One region of the Pseudomonas sp. o96-267 genome, then DNA from elsewhere that is predicted to be linked to it. Evidence: predicted binding sites of a transcription regulator. Region 1 holds the regulator's gene; the other holds the start of a gene.

What was found. Region 1 encodes LexA, which represses DNA repair genes until DNA is damaged. Its sites were predicted from a motif close to CTGTNTNNNNANACAG; they were not measured.
Region 2: a site for LexA is predicted at 4,777-4,792, ahead of imuA (translesion DNA synthesis-associated protein ImuA). Genes of this name have one in related genera too.

What each region holds. Positions count from the first base shown of each region.
Region 1 is NZ_RHQP01000024.1:34,121-41,341, reverse strand. It holds gene topA (type I DNA topoisomerase) at 1-2,101, shown strand, start outside; gene EGJ86_RS16575 (DUF6586 family protein) at 2,182-2,700, shown strand; gene EGJ86_RS16570 (hypothetical protein) at 2,781-3,017, shown strand; gene sulA (SOS-induced cell division inhibitor SulA) at 3,092-3,565, opposite strand; gene lexA (transcriptional repressor LexA) at 3,575-4,189, opposite strand; gene EGJ86_RS16555 (TetR/AcrR family transcriptional regulator) at 4,418-5,125, shown strand; gene EGJ86_RS16550 (L,D-transpeptidase) at 5,175-5,702, shown strand; gene nagZ (beta-N-acetylhexosaminidase) at 5,714-6,712, shown strand; gene EGJ86_RS16540 (S-methyl-5'-thioinosine phosphorylase) at 6,722-7,221, shown strand, end outside.
Region 2 is NZ_RHQP01000012.1:125,166-132,386, forward strand. It holds gene EGJ86_RS10770 (error-prone DNA polymerase) at 1-2,729, opposite strand, end outside; gene EGJ86_RS10775 (DNA polymerase Y family protein) at 2,726-4,135, opposite strand; gene imuA (translesion DNA synthesis-associated protein ImuA) at 4,143-4,760, opposite strand; gene EGJ86_RS10785 (Mu transposase C-terminal domain-containing protein) at 5,209-7,038, shown strand; gene EGJ86_RS10790 (TniB family NTP-binding protein) at 7,068-7,221, shown strand, end outside.

The sequences.
Region 1 (7,221 bases):
CCAGCAGGCACGGCGTTTCCTCGACCGCGTGGTGGGCTACATGGTTTCGCCGCTGCTGTGGGCCAAGATCGCCCGTGGCCTGTCTGCCGGTCGCGTGCAGTCGGTGGCGGTGAAGCTGGTCGTTGCGCGTGAAAAAGAAATCCGTGCCTTCGTCCCGGAAGAATACTGGGAAGTGCACGCCGATCTTGGCACCGCGAAGAACGCCAAGGTGCGCTTCGAAGTCGTGCGTGAAGATGGCTCGGCCTTCAAACCGGTCAACGAAGCGCAGGCCATGGCGGCCCTGGAGAAGCTCAAGGCTTCCAGCTACAGCGTGGTCAAGCGCGAAGATCGTCCGACCAGCAGCAAGCCGTCGGCGCCTTTCATCACGTCGACCCTGCAGCAGGCCGCGAGTAACCGTCTGGGCTTCGGCGTGAAGAAGACCATGATGATGGCTCAGCGTCTCTACGAGGCCGGTTACATCACCTATATGCGTACCGACTCGACCAACCTGTCGAACGACGCTGTGGAGATGGTTCGTGGCTTCATCGGCAGCGAGTACGGCGACAAGTACCTGCCGGGTAAGCCCAATCTGTATTCGAGCAAGGAAGGCGCTCAGGAAGCACACGAAGCGATTCGTCCCTCCGACGTCAACTTGCGTCCGACCCAGCTGTCCGGCATGGAGCGTGATGCCGAGCGCCTTTATGACCTGATCTGGCGTCAGTTCGTGGCCTGCCAGATGCCGCCGGCCGAGTACCTGTCCACCAGCGTCACCGTGGCTGCCGGCAACTTCGAGCTGCGCGCCAAGGGCCGTATTCTCAAGTTCGACGGTTACACCCGCGTGCTGCCGCAGCAGAGCAAGCCGGGCGAGGACGACGTCCTGCCGGAAATGAAGGAGGGCGAGGGCCTCAAGCTGATCCAGCTCGACCCCAGCCAGCACTTCACCAAGCCGCCGGCGCGCTATTCCGAAGCGAGCCTGGTCAAGGAGCTGGAAAAGCGCGGTATCGGCCGGCCGTCCACCTATGCAGCGATCATTTCCACCATTCAGGATCGCGGTTACGTCACGGTGCACAACCGTCGCTTCTATGCCGAGAAGATGGGTGACATCGTCACCGAGCGTCTCGACGAGAGCTTCGCCAACCTGATGGATTACAGCTTTACCGCCACCATGGAAGAGCATCTCGACGATGTGGCCCAGGGTGAGCGCGAGTGGAAGCACCTGCTCGACGAGTTCTACGGTGACTTCAAGAAGAAGCTCGAAGTGGCCGAGGCGGGCGAGGGCGGTATGCGTGCCAACCAGCCGACGCTGACCGACATCCCTTGCCGCGAGTGCGGCCGGCCGATGATGATCCGCACTGCCTCCACCGGCGTGTTCCTTGGTTGCTCCGGCTATGCGCTGCCGCCGAAGGAACGCTGCAAGGCCACCATCAACCTGGTGCCGGGCGACGAGATTGCTGCCGACGACGAGGGTGAGTCCGAGTCCCGCGTGTTGCTTGGCAAGCATCGTTGCCCGATCTGCTCCACGGCCATGGATGCCTATCTGCTGGATGAAACCCGCAAGCTGCACATCTGTGGCAACAACCCCGATTGCACGGGTTACGAGATCGAGCAGGGTCAGTACCGCATCAAGGGCTACGAAGGGCCAAGCCTGGAGTGCGACAAGTGCGGCAGTCAGATGCAGCTCAAGACGGGCCGCTTCGGCAAGTTCTTCGGTTGTACCAATGCCAGCTGCAAGAACACCCGCAAGCTGCTCAAGAACGGCGAAGCGGCGCCGCCGAAGATGGATAAGGTGGAGATGCCCGAGCTCAAGTGCGAGAAGGTGGATGACACCTACGTGCTGCGTGACGGTGCATCGGGCCTGTTCCTCGCCGCCAGCCAGTTCCCCAAGAATCGCGAGACGCGTGCACCTCTGGTGCTGGAAATCGTTCCGCACAAGCATGAGATCGATCCTAAGTACCACTTCCTTTGCGATGCTCCACAGAAGGACCCTGATGGCCGCCCAGCGGTGATTCGCTACAGCCGCAAGACCAAGGAGCAGTACGTGCAGTCCGAGGTCGATGGCAAACCGACCGGCTGGCGTGCGTTCTTCGATGGCGGCAAATGGAAGGTCGAGGACAAGCGCTGATCTCTGCGCTCTGACGAGAAGCGCGTCTGCCTTGGTGCGACGCGCGTATCATGACCCGATCTGCTGTGGAGGTCGCCGCAATGGCCAAAGAAATCTATACCCGCACCAATCAGAAGATCTTCTTCGCCGGTATCGCCCTGGATAACTGGCGCAAGGCCGAGGCTTCCACCGCGTTCAACATGCAGGCGCTGGTGCAGGCCGAGCGAGAAGCTGCGCTGTTTCACCTGTACGGTGGGCTTCTTGGGGTGTGTCATGAGATCGCCGGTTACTACCGCATGAACGACGCCGCGCCTTCGCGTGTCGAGGCGTTCGTGCAGCAGGCCGTACTCGAAGGGGCGCCCAGCCCCGAGCTGGCCGAGTTGGTGGAGTTGGCCCAGCAACGCGAAACCTGGCTGGCCGAACTGCTGGCGGCCTATGCTGGCTTGTTCCAGCCGCCGCGTGAGGAGCGCAAGGCCAAGGTCGATCCGTCCATGCCGTTGATCACCGCCGTCAGTGTTGGCGAGGAGCCGGCCGAGCTGAGCATCGATGATGTCGATGCCTGGCGGCAGCAGCTCAAGGCGCTGGTGCTGCGTTTCCGCGAAGGCCTGAGCGAGTGCTGATTGGGTTTAACTGGACCAGTGGGCTGGGGGTGATCCCGGCTGGCTGTTACAATGTCGTGTTTTTGCACAGAGACTGAGCCATGCCTACATCCTTTCTGGAAATCGTCGAACTGCCCGATGGGCGCATTGCCCTGCGTCGCGCAGAGGATGAAGAGGCGTTGGTGACCCTGGATTTCTCCGCTGATGCCAAGGCTTTCCTGCAGGGGCAACACATCGAGGTGGCCAAGGCCATGCTCAATGTTGGCGTGCAGATGGCTGGTCGAATGGCTGAGGGTGATTTCAGTGGTGAAGAAGAAGGCTCGCGCGTTCTCCACTGAGTTACTGCGTCTCAACGAAAAACGGGGCTCCATTGGAGCCCCGTTTTCATTTCCGCAAGCGAAGTCGTGGTCAGCTAACCCAGGCTGATGTTCAGGCTCTGCGCGCCACCAGTGTTGGCCGCCTGTGCAAGGCGCTGGCGAGTGCTGCTCTCGACCGGATGCAACCAACTGATCACGGTATGGCTGCGACCCAGCTTGAGAGCTTCTTCGGCCAATTCCAGGGCATTCTGCCCTTGTCGCGGATGCAGCAGCAGGATTCGTTCACGGTTCAGCCCTGCATCGCGCAGCCAGCTTTGCGTGAGGCTTGCCGGCGGCGCTACCAAGGTCAGCCAGCGTGCGTCCTGATTCTGGCTCAGCTCTCGCAGAATCGGCGCCAGTAAGTGCAGGCAGTGCCCAGCAGCGCCACGTAGAGCCAATTCGCTAAACGCCTGATCATCCTCACTGCGAGAGATGTCATGGGCTGCGACCAGTGGCTCATTCGGCGTTCGGCCAAGGAACGCGTCAAAAAGGGGAAGTTGTGGGCGCTCGAACGACTGCTGCACGTACATGGTGTCTCCTCAGCGGCGGATTACACCGACGCTCAAACCTTCGATGACCAGATCCTGGTTTTCCAGGTCCACTTCGATCGGGGCGAACTCGGGGTTCTCGGCAATCAGCCAGACCTTGTTGCCCTCGCGCTTGAAGCGTTTGACCGTCACTTCATCGTCGATACGGGCGACGACGATCTGGCCGTTACGGGCTTCACGGGTGGTGTGCACGGCGAGCAGATCGCCATCGAAAATGCCGATATCCTTCATGCTCATGCCGCGCACACGCAGCAGGTAGTCGGCTTTGGGTTGAAAGAACGCGGGGTTGATCTGGCAGGATTCCTCGACATGTTGCTGGGCGAGGATCGGTGCGCCGGCAGCAACGCGGCCAATGACTGGAAGGCCTTCGTCCTCGTTCGCCGCGCCTGCCTCGAAGCCAGGAATGCGAATGCCGCGCGAAGCGCCTGGGGTCATTTCGATGGCCCCCTTGCGTGCGAGGGCCTTGAGGTGCTCTTCTGCTGCATTGGGTGATTTGAACCCCAGTTCCTGAGCGATTTCCGCACGGGTGGGTGGGTAGCCGTTGTCTTCCAGGCAGCGTTTGATGAAGGCGAGAATCTCGGCTTGGCGTGGCGTCAGTTTCAGCATGGCTGGGCTCTGTCTTTTTATACAGTGACTGGGATTATATACAGTAAGCGACTCTTGGCAACGCCCATTTTGCAGATGCCTGTCGCCCGGCTTGTTACCCATGCCGAGTAATCTGCGTCTCTGCTTGTTGTAAGCTGTGACCAGCCGGCCAAAAGACGGCTCATGCGGCTTGACAATTCAGTGGGATGAAACGTATGTTTCAAACAAGTGTTTGTCAGGTGATAGCTCATGGCTCAGTCGGAAACCGTTGAACGCATTCTCGATGCTGCGGAACAGCTGTTCGCGGAAAAAGGCTTCGCCGAAACTTCATTGCGGCTGATCACCAGTAAGGCTGGGGTCAACCTGGCTGCCGTCAATTATCACTTCGGTTCGAAGAAGGCGCTGATTCAAGCGGTCTTCTCGCGCTTCCTCGGGCCTTTCTGTGCCAGCCTGGAAAAAGAACTCGATCGCCGTCAGGCCAAGTCCGACACTCAGGTTTCCCTGGAAGAGTTGCTCGAACTGCTGGTCGAGCAGGCGCTGGCGGTGAAGCCGCGCAGTGGCAACGACCTGTCCATCTTCATGCGTCTGCTGGGCCTGGCCTTCAGTCAGAGTCAGGGGCACCTGCGTAAGTACCTCGAAGAGGTGTACGGCAAGGTATTCCGCCGCTACATGCTGCTGGTGCATGACGCCGCACCGCGTATTCCCCCGCTTGAGCTGTTCTGGCGCGTGCACTTCATGCTTGGCGCTGCCGCGTTCAGCATGTCGGGCATCAAAGCCTTGCGTGCGATGTCCGAAACCGACTTCGGGGTCAATACCTCGATCGAGCAGGTGATGCGCATGATGGTGCCGTTCCTGGCTGCGGGTATGCGCTCGGAAACCGGGATCAACGATCCGGCGTTGGCCAGTGCGCAGCTCAAGCCGCGTAGCAAGACGCCGAGCGCCGCGCCCAAGGTCTGACAGCTCAGCAGTTGGGCTTGGCTTCGCCCTTCGGCTAAGCTAGCGGCCCATGCCCGATCTCGATTTACTCCACATCTCCATTGCCGACCAGTTGCTCTATGGCTTTAGTGACGGGCAACTGGTAGTGCGCTTGTCCGTATCCACTGCACGTAACGGCGCGGGCGAGCGCAATGGCTCGGGCTGTACGCCGCGAGGGTTGCATCAGGTTCGCGTAAAGGTCGGCGCCGGTTTGCCATTGGCAGCCGTGCTGCGCGGCCGTCGTTGGACGGGCGAAGTGTGGTCGTCGCAGTTGCACGAGCAGTTTCCCGAGCGTGACTGGATTCTCACCCGCATTCTCTGGTTAAGCGGTCTCGAACCGGGGCGTAACCGCATGGGAGAAGTGGATACCTTCCGTCGCTACATCTATCTTCACGGCACCCCGGACACGGAACCCATGGGCGAGCCGTTGTCCCATGGCTGTATCCGTTTGCGCAACGCCGACATGCTGGCGCTTTTTGATCGCGTGCCGCCGCACTGCAGGGTGCGTATCGACGAAGCGGCCTGCCCGCAGTGGAGCACAGGCCAAGATTTCACGTAAGGAATAGGTTTATGCAAGGCTCTTTGATGATGGACATCGCCGGCACCTGGCTGACCGCCGAGGATCGCCAGATGCTGCGCCAGCCCGAGGTGGGTGGCTTGATCATTTTCGCCCGCAACATCGAATCGCCACGCCAGGTGCGCGAGTTGTGTCAGAGCATTCGTGCCGTGCGCCCGGACCTGCTGCTGGCCGTGGACCAGGAGGGCGGCCGGGTGCAGCGTCTGCGCCAGGGATTTCTGCGTCTGCCGGCGATGCGTGCGATCGCCGACAACGATAATGCCGAAGTGCTTGCCGAGCATTGCGGCTGGCTGATGGCGACCGAGGTGCTGGCCGTCGGGCTGGATCTCAGCTTCGCTCCGGTCCTCGATCTCGACCATCAGCGCAGTGCGGTGGTCGGCAGTCGCGCTTTCGAGGGCGACCCGCAGCGCGCAACCACGCTGGCTGCTGCGTTCATCCGCGGCATGCATCAGGCAGGTATGGCAGCGACCGGCAAGCACTTCCCTGGGCATGGCTGGGCCGAGGCGGACTCTCACGTGGCCATTCCGGTCGATGAGCGCAGCCTCGATGAGATTCGCGCCTGTGACATGCAGCCGTTCAAGCGTCTGGCTGGCGAGCTGGATGCGGTGATGCCGGCGCATGTTATCTATCCGCAGGTCGATGAGCAGCCGGCGGGTTTTTCTCGTCGCTGGCTGCAGGACATCCTGCGCGGCGAGCTGGGCTTCGACGGCGTGATCTTCAGTGACGACCTGTCCATGGCCGGTGCACACGTGGTTGGCGATGCCGGCAAGCGTATCGAGGCGGCGCTCGCTGCTGGCTGTGACATGGGCCTGGTGTGCAATGATCGGGGCTCGGCGGAACTGGCCCTCAGCGCATTGCAGCGCTTGCAGGTCACCCCGGCCGAGCGACTGCAGCGCATGTGTGGGCGCGGCCACGCGTGCACCGATTATCGTCAGGCGCCGCGTTGGTCTGCGGCGGTGGCTGCGCTCAGAGCGGCGCATCTGCTCGACTGAGGGCTCAACATGACCGTTTATGCAATCATCGGTGGTACCGGCCTGACGCAGCTCGAAGGCCTGGTGATTCGTCAGGCGATGACACTGGATACGCCCTACGGCACGCCCTCGGCCGATATCCTGCGTGGCGAGTACGGCGGGCGCGAGGTGTTGTTTCTGGCGCGTCACGGCCAACCGCATCGGATTGCTCCGCATCAGATCAACTACCGCGCCAACCTGTGGGCGTTGAAGCATGCAGGGGCGCGCGAGATTGTTGCGGTCAATGCTGTGGGTGGCATTCATGCGGCGATGGGGGCGGGACATTTTTGCGTGCCGCATCAGCTCATCGATTACACGGCCGGTCGTGCGCACACCTTTTTCGAGGGTGAGCTGGATCACGTGACGCACGTGGATTTCAGTTACCCCTACGATGCGGCATTGCGCGAGCGCCTGATCGCGGCGTTGACCGCTGAAGGTGCTGCATTCAGCAGCCATGGCGTGTACGGCTGCACGCAGGGGCCGCGCCTGGA
Region 2 (7,221 bases), on a different contig from region 1:
TGGCGCAGCAGGGCCAGAGGGTGCGGACCGAGCGTGGTGCCGAGGGTGGCATAGTCGGTCAGTAGATCTTCTCCTGGCGATGGAGCAGATAGATTCAGGATTTCTTCACCCGACGCAGACACGCCTGCGAACAGTGGCAGTTGCTCCTCGACGCCAGCAACCGCCCAGCGCGCCTGGTAGCGGTGGCCAACCAGGCCGGAGAGCGCGCCTGCATCGGCCAATCGCTCGCGCGCCGATGCATCCAGGCTTGCACGTATGCTGAGGTCTTCGACATCGCGGAATGCGCCGCACTGGCGCGACTGTTCGATACGGCGCGCGTCGTCTTCGCGCATGCCACGAATCATCCTCAGCCCCAGACGGATGGTTGGCTCACCATGTTCATCGGGCTCCAGGCTGCAATCCCAGTCGCTGTAGCGCACGTCCACGGGGCGCACCTCGACATCATGCCGCCGTGCATCCTGCAGCACCTGATCCGGACTGTAGAAGCCCATCGGCCAACTGTTGACCAGAGCGCAGGCATAGGCAGCGGGCTCGTGGCACTTCAGCCAGCAACTGGCATAGGCGAGCAGGGCGAAGCTGGCTGCGTGCGACTCGGGAAAACCGTAACTACCGAAGCCTTCGATCTGGCGAAAGATCCGTTCGGTGAACGCCTGCGTGTAACCCTTCTCCAGCATGCGCGAAGTGAGTCGCTGACGATGTGGTTCGAGGCCACCATGGCGTTTCCAGGCGGCCATGCTGCGGCGTAGTTCATCCGCCTCGCCGGGGGTGTAGTCGGCGGCGACGATGGCCAGCTCCATGACCTGCTCCTGAAACAGCGGCACGCCGAGCGTGCGCGCGAAGACTGGCTTGAGTTCATCAGAGGGATAATCGATCGGCTCTTCGCCGTTTCGTCGACGCAGGTAGGGATGCACCATGTCACCCTGGATCGGCCCCGGACGGACAATAGCCACCTGAATCACCAGGTCGTAGAAGGTGTTCGGGCGCAGGCGCGGCAGCATTGCCATCTGCGCACGTGACTCGATCTGGAAGGCGCCGATGGTATCTGCGCGGCTGATCATGGCGTAGGTGGCCGGGTCTTCCTTGGGCAGGGTGGCCAGCGTCCACTGCGTGCCGCGGTAGCGTTCGATCAGGCCGAAACAACGGCGCAGTGCGCTGAGCATGCCCAGGGCCAGGACGTCGACCTTGAGCAGACCGACCATATCCAGATCGTCCTTGTCCCACTGGATGACGGTGCGCTCGGCCATGGTCGCGTTCTCCACCGGTACCAGTGTGTCGAGGGCGTGCTCGGAAATGACGAAACCGCCCGGATGCTGCGACAGATGGCGAGGGAAGCCAATCAACTCGCCAGTCAGTATCAGCACGCGCCTGAGCAGTGGATTCTGCGGATCGAAACCTGCCTCCAGCAGACGCTCGGGCGCTGGCGGACCGCTGCTCCAGCGGCCACAGCAGTCAGCCAGCGCATTGACCTGATCAGGCGGTAAACCGAGAGCCTTGGCGACATCGCGTATCGCCCCTGAGCCGTGATAAGTGTTGACCACGGCGGTGAGCGCCGCACGCGTTCGACCGTAGCGACGAAACACGTACTGGATGACTTCCTCGCGCCGTTCGTGCTCGAAGTCGACGTCGATATCCGGCGGCTCGTTGCGCTCGCGGGAGAGAAAGCGCTCGAACAACAGCCGGCTGTGCGTCGGGTCCAGTTCGGTGATGCCCAGGGCGAAACAGACGCTTGAATTGGCCGCAGAACCTCGGCCCTGGCAGAGGATGTGCTGTTCACGGGCGAAGCGGACGATATCATGCACGGTCAGGAAGTAGCTCTCGTACTTCAGCTCGGCGATAAGCGCCAGCTCGTGTTCGATCTGTGCGCGGGCCCTATCCGGCACTCCATCAGGCCAGCGCTCGTCAGCGCCGCGCTCCACCAGAACGCGTAGCCAGGAGGTAGGGTTATGACCGGCCGGCACCAGTTCGTGCGGGTAGTGATACTCCAGCTGATCGAGATCGAAGTTGCAGCGTTCGGCGATGCGCAGCGATTGCGCGAGCAGCTCGGGCGGATACAGTTCGGCCAACTCATCAAACCGGCGCAGATGCCGCTCGCCATTGGCGAAAAGATGGGCGCCGGCCTCGGCCACGGGCAGATGATGACGGATGGCAGTCATGCAATCCTGCAGGGCGCGGCGGCCACGGGCATGCATGTGCACGTCGCCACAGGCCACAGCCGGCAGGTCGTGATCGCCTGCCAGCTCGAGCAGGCGCTGCAGACGCGCGCTATCGTCCGCACCGCGATGCAGCTCGACGCCCAGCCACAGCCGCTCGGGGAACACCGAGCGAAGCCAGGGCAGGGCGCTGACTTCACCCTCACTGAGCCAGATGGCCAGCAGGCCATCGAGCGGCGCCACGAAATCCTCGTGCAGCAATCGGTAGGTGCCTTTTACCGCCCTGCGCCGCGCCCGGGTGATCAGGCCGCATAGCACCTGATAGCCCGTCAGGTTCTCGACCAGTAGCACCAGCTTCGGGCCTTGCTCGATCCTTACTTCGCTGCCCACGATCAGCTTTACCCCGGTTTTCTTCGAGGCTTCCCAGGCGCGCACGATGCCAGCCAGGGTGCACTCATCGGTGATCGCCAAGGCGCGATAGTTCAGCCTTGCCGCACGCTCGAACAACTCCTGCGCACTGGACGCACCGCGCTGGAAGCTGAAGTTCGACAGGCAATGCAGTTCGGCATAATCGCTCATGCGAACCAGCCGTGCAGCAGCAACGGCCCATTACTGCCGACTGGCCGATACGCCCAGCCGCGCTGCCCTGCACGGGTTTGCACCACGTAATAGTCGCGGCGCACATCCTCGCCATCCCACCAGCCGGACTCGATGCGCTCCGGGCCGGAGATGATGCGCAGTGAGGCTTCGCGTAACGGTTGGGGTTCGCTCAACAGCCAGCCTGGCCGCGGGCCACAAGGAGGCAGCAAGGGGCTGGTCGAGTCGTTGATCCAGGCACGCTCGGGACGGTGATCGGCTCTGGCGCCGAGGCCATGCAGGGCGTCATCACCGAGGCGCGCCCTTAGCCGCTCGCGTAATTGCTCCCAGGGCTGGTTCTGCTGTGGTCGCTCGTCGAACAGTTGCTGGTGCTGAGGCGCAAAGACCGGCAATTCACGTGCCTCCAGCCGCACGGCCAGCACCGGCGCTGGCAGCTGCTGATGCTCCAGACGGCCTCGTGTCAGCTCGAACAGCATGCCGGGATCACGCTCGGCGCTGAGCAGGCCCACCTGTATCTGCGTATCGGCACCCGCGCGGGGTTCCAGATGCAGGGTGAAACGCTGCACGCCGGTGTCACGACAGGCCAGGTAAGCCGCCAGATCGGCCGTTAGTCGGCGCAACGGGAACAGCAGTGCCTGATGCGATTCCACCTCGAAATTCAGTTCGATACGGGTATCGAAAACATCCGCAGGCACGAAGAAGTCCAGCGCTAGCGGACGCTGGCCAGACAGAGTATCGAGATGACGTAGCACTTCGGCAGGAAACCGTTTGGCCAGGCTGTCACGTGGCAGAGCCAACAGCTGCCGCAACTGCCTGAGCCCCATGCGATTGAAGGCCGTGGTTGCCGCAGGAGAGAGCCCGAGCCGATCCACTGGCAAGGGGGCGAGCATCTGCATGAGCGCCTGACCATCACTGGCCATCAGTCCATCACCGACATTGACCAGCACTCGGGCCGCTGCCGGATTCGGCGCGACGGCAATCCGGTGCTGGAAGGCCAGCGCCGAAAGCTCGGCGCGCAAGCGCGCTTCGAAACGCGGCCATGGGCCGAACAGCCCCAGACTGGACTGTACCTCCAGCAGCAGACAGCGCGGATAGTGCAGGCTGACCTGGGCACTGAAACCATAGGCCCAGGCGGCCAGAAACTGCTGCCAGCGCTCGATGGCCGCGCAATCGTATTCTGCCGTGGCAAACCCGCGTGTCAGCGCCTGCGCTGCAGTCAGTGACTGGCCGGGTTTCAGCCCCAGGGCTCGAGCTGCCGGGTTGACCGCCTGTAGAACACGCCGTTGTGGCGAGCCGTTGAGCAGCACCAACGGCTCGTCGGGGTTGGCGCGGTGACGCTGTACGCCGTCCATGGCCAACTGTGGCAACAGGATGCAAGCCCAAAGCATGGCAGGCTCAATGCCAGGCAAGCGCGAGCGGCTGAGCCGGCGGCAAACCACCACGGCACTTGATCACCCGCAGCTGTGCTGGCTGGCTGTCGAGCACCAGCCGTAGTGCTGCCGGTGAAGGATTGGCCGCTTCTGCCTGCGGCCGATAGGCGAAAGCCAGGGTTTGCCCGGTAGCAGCTGCCACCTGCAGACGTCTCAGCGAACGATCATCGGCCTGACGCAACCAGCTCAACACCGCGCCACAACTCCCCGAACGCAAACATTGTTCGGCAGCCCACAGAGCATCGCGGCCATCTGCCTGGATAATGCTCAATTGGCGTAGATCGACGCCGGCATCAATCCAGGCCTGAGGGTAGGGCAGATGAGGAGGGGAGATCAGCACCACCCGTTCGCCTGAAACCGTCAGGCTAGCAAGGGTCGGCCACAACAAGCGCAGCTCGCCGATGCCAGGCGCAGTCGTGAGAATTTCACTGAGGGCAGCCTTAGGCCAGCCGCCACCTGGCAGTGCGGCGTCGAGAAAATGATGTCCAGTTGAGAAATTGGCGCCCGATGGCGATGAAACGACCTGGCCTCGCCATACACGACGAGCGTCGATCAACCGGTCAAGCGCGACCACGGATGGCATGGATAACGACCAAATACTGTATATGGATACAGTATTATTTGAGCCGACGCATGGGTCAAGAGAATCGCGATAAGGTGCTCAACCTGGTTACCGAGACGCGGCCGAGTCAGCCGAATAAATCAGTCCGGAGAGTCGTGTCGATCCAGGAAATCGCGATCTACGTACAACTAACCCATACGATCCGTCGTGTTGTGTTGTGCAAACACTGACTCGAAGCGAAACCATATGGCGCCTCGGAAATTTATCGCTGCGCGCATCTCGGACTGTCGACCGCAAAGCGGAGCTGCAAATGCGGTTGTCGAGATTAGCTAAAGGCGCGCATGAAGTAAGTAATTGAAAAATATAAGTAATATTTCTAGTCGCTCTCATCGCAGCGTTAAATTTTGAGATTTCCGCATATTTAACTAAATTACTGAAGACTTCCGCATTTTTTGTTATGGGTGTTGCCATGCAAAAAATAAGCATAAGCCCGGGCGCTTTAGTTCTTGCAGGGAATAAAAGATTAGAAATTATTGCGTCGACTTCTCCAAGTAAGATTGAGGCGAGAGACGTCATCTCTGGTGAGATAGTTATTATTTCGCCAGGAGAGATAGAGTTTGAACTAAAAACGCCTCCTCATTCAGGCAGTGAAACGTTCCAAGCAGAAGCAGAGCTCGCCATAAGGGATTCAGATATAAAGTTGGCAACTGATCGTTTCAACGTATTAGCCCCTTTAAAAACCAAGCAGTTTCTCTCTAGGCAAGACGTAGAACAATGTAGTTTAGCGCTTGGGCTTAGTGCCTCTCAGGTTCGAAGGCTTTTCGCGCAGCTAGACATAAAAAAAGGGCCGGAGAGCTTAATTTTAAAAAGACGCGGAAGAACGAAAGGCGTCAAAATAATCGGGGCGGATGTAGAGGATATCATCCAACAGGTCATTGATGAATACTATGCAGGGCCTGGTGCGACCGTAGAGCGTGTTATACAGAAAGTAAAAGAACAGTGTTTGGCTCTCACCCTAAAAGCGCCGAGCTCAGCTACGATCGCAAATCGGGTAAGAGAGCGTAAGCCCCGCGAATTGCTTGCAAAAAAATCCGGGAAAAAAGCGGCTCGCCAAGTTTATGCTGTTCGTGGAGAAAAGGTACAGCCTGAAGCTCCTCTTCAATTAATCCAGATAGATCACGCACTAGTTGATTGCATTATTGTTGATGATCAGCGAACGCCTCTAATGCGTCCATGGATAACAATTGCTATCGATGTGTATACGCGAGTGGTGCTTGGTTTTTACTTATCACTGTCATATCCCTCGGCAATGTCTGTTGCGCTGTGCATCGCTCATGCCGCACTTCCAAAGAATAGCTGGTTAAAGTCTTATGGGTTTAGTGGCTATGAATATCCCTTCTACGGCCTACCTAAGAGAATACATGTAGATAATGCAAAAGAGTTTAGATCAAAAAAATTATCCGACAGTTGTCGGTCGTATGGAGTTGAATTGACATTTCGCCCTAGGGGCACCCCGCATAATGGAGCCCATATTGAGCGACTGATTGGCACTCTCATGGGCAAGATTCATATTTTGCCTGGAACCACCATGTCATCAACTAAAGCTAAAGGTGAGTATAAAAGCGAAAGAAAGGCAGCGCTTTTATTTTCGGAGTTTCGGGAGTGGCTAATTAGGGAGGTGGAAATCTATCACAGTACAGAGCATTCTGCCTTAGGTTGCTCACCGCTTCATAAGTGGGAAAAGTATTATCAGAACAAAGATGGCAGCTTTTCCTACCCCTTACTTGTAGATGATCCGAAACGCTTGCTTATTGATTTCATGCCGTCTAAGACGCGAGTAATAGGAAGAGCAGGGGTCAGGATACACAACATTGACTACTACACTAATACATTGAAGCGCTTTGATATCGGTACAAAGTGCGTGGTGCGCTATGACCCTGATTCTCTAAAAAAAATATGGGTACTTCCAGAGGGTGAAAAAAATTACATTGAACTAAGCTATGCTGACCTGCGGCTCCCCGACACCACTCTATCCGAGTTTAAAAGCTTAAGGAAGAAGATTCGCGGCGAAAGCGCGCGAAGAGTGCCAGCTGCAGAAGTCTTCAAGTTGATTGAGAAAAATGAACAACTTGTTAGTGCTGCGACTATGGCGGGTAAGCAAGCCCGTAAAACACGAGAGCGTAAAAGGTCTCGACTTGCCGACCCAGGGCATCCGTTGAATGTGCAGCGTCAAATTGAAAAGCACATTGAGTCGGTAGACTACAGTGTTAATCCTGTCGCTTATACTCTAGAGGACTGAGGGTCGCCCCCCTCCTGCTGAGGTGCTTGATGAAGACGTCAGTTAATTTTGACCATATCGACCCAAAGTTTCGTGAGCACTTACTCCTTAACGACCGTGAGCGTATCAGTAAGATATACAGGGATTGTTGGGTAAATTACCCGCAGGTGGTGGCGATCAGGGCAGGGGTACGCGCCATTTACG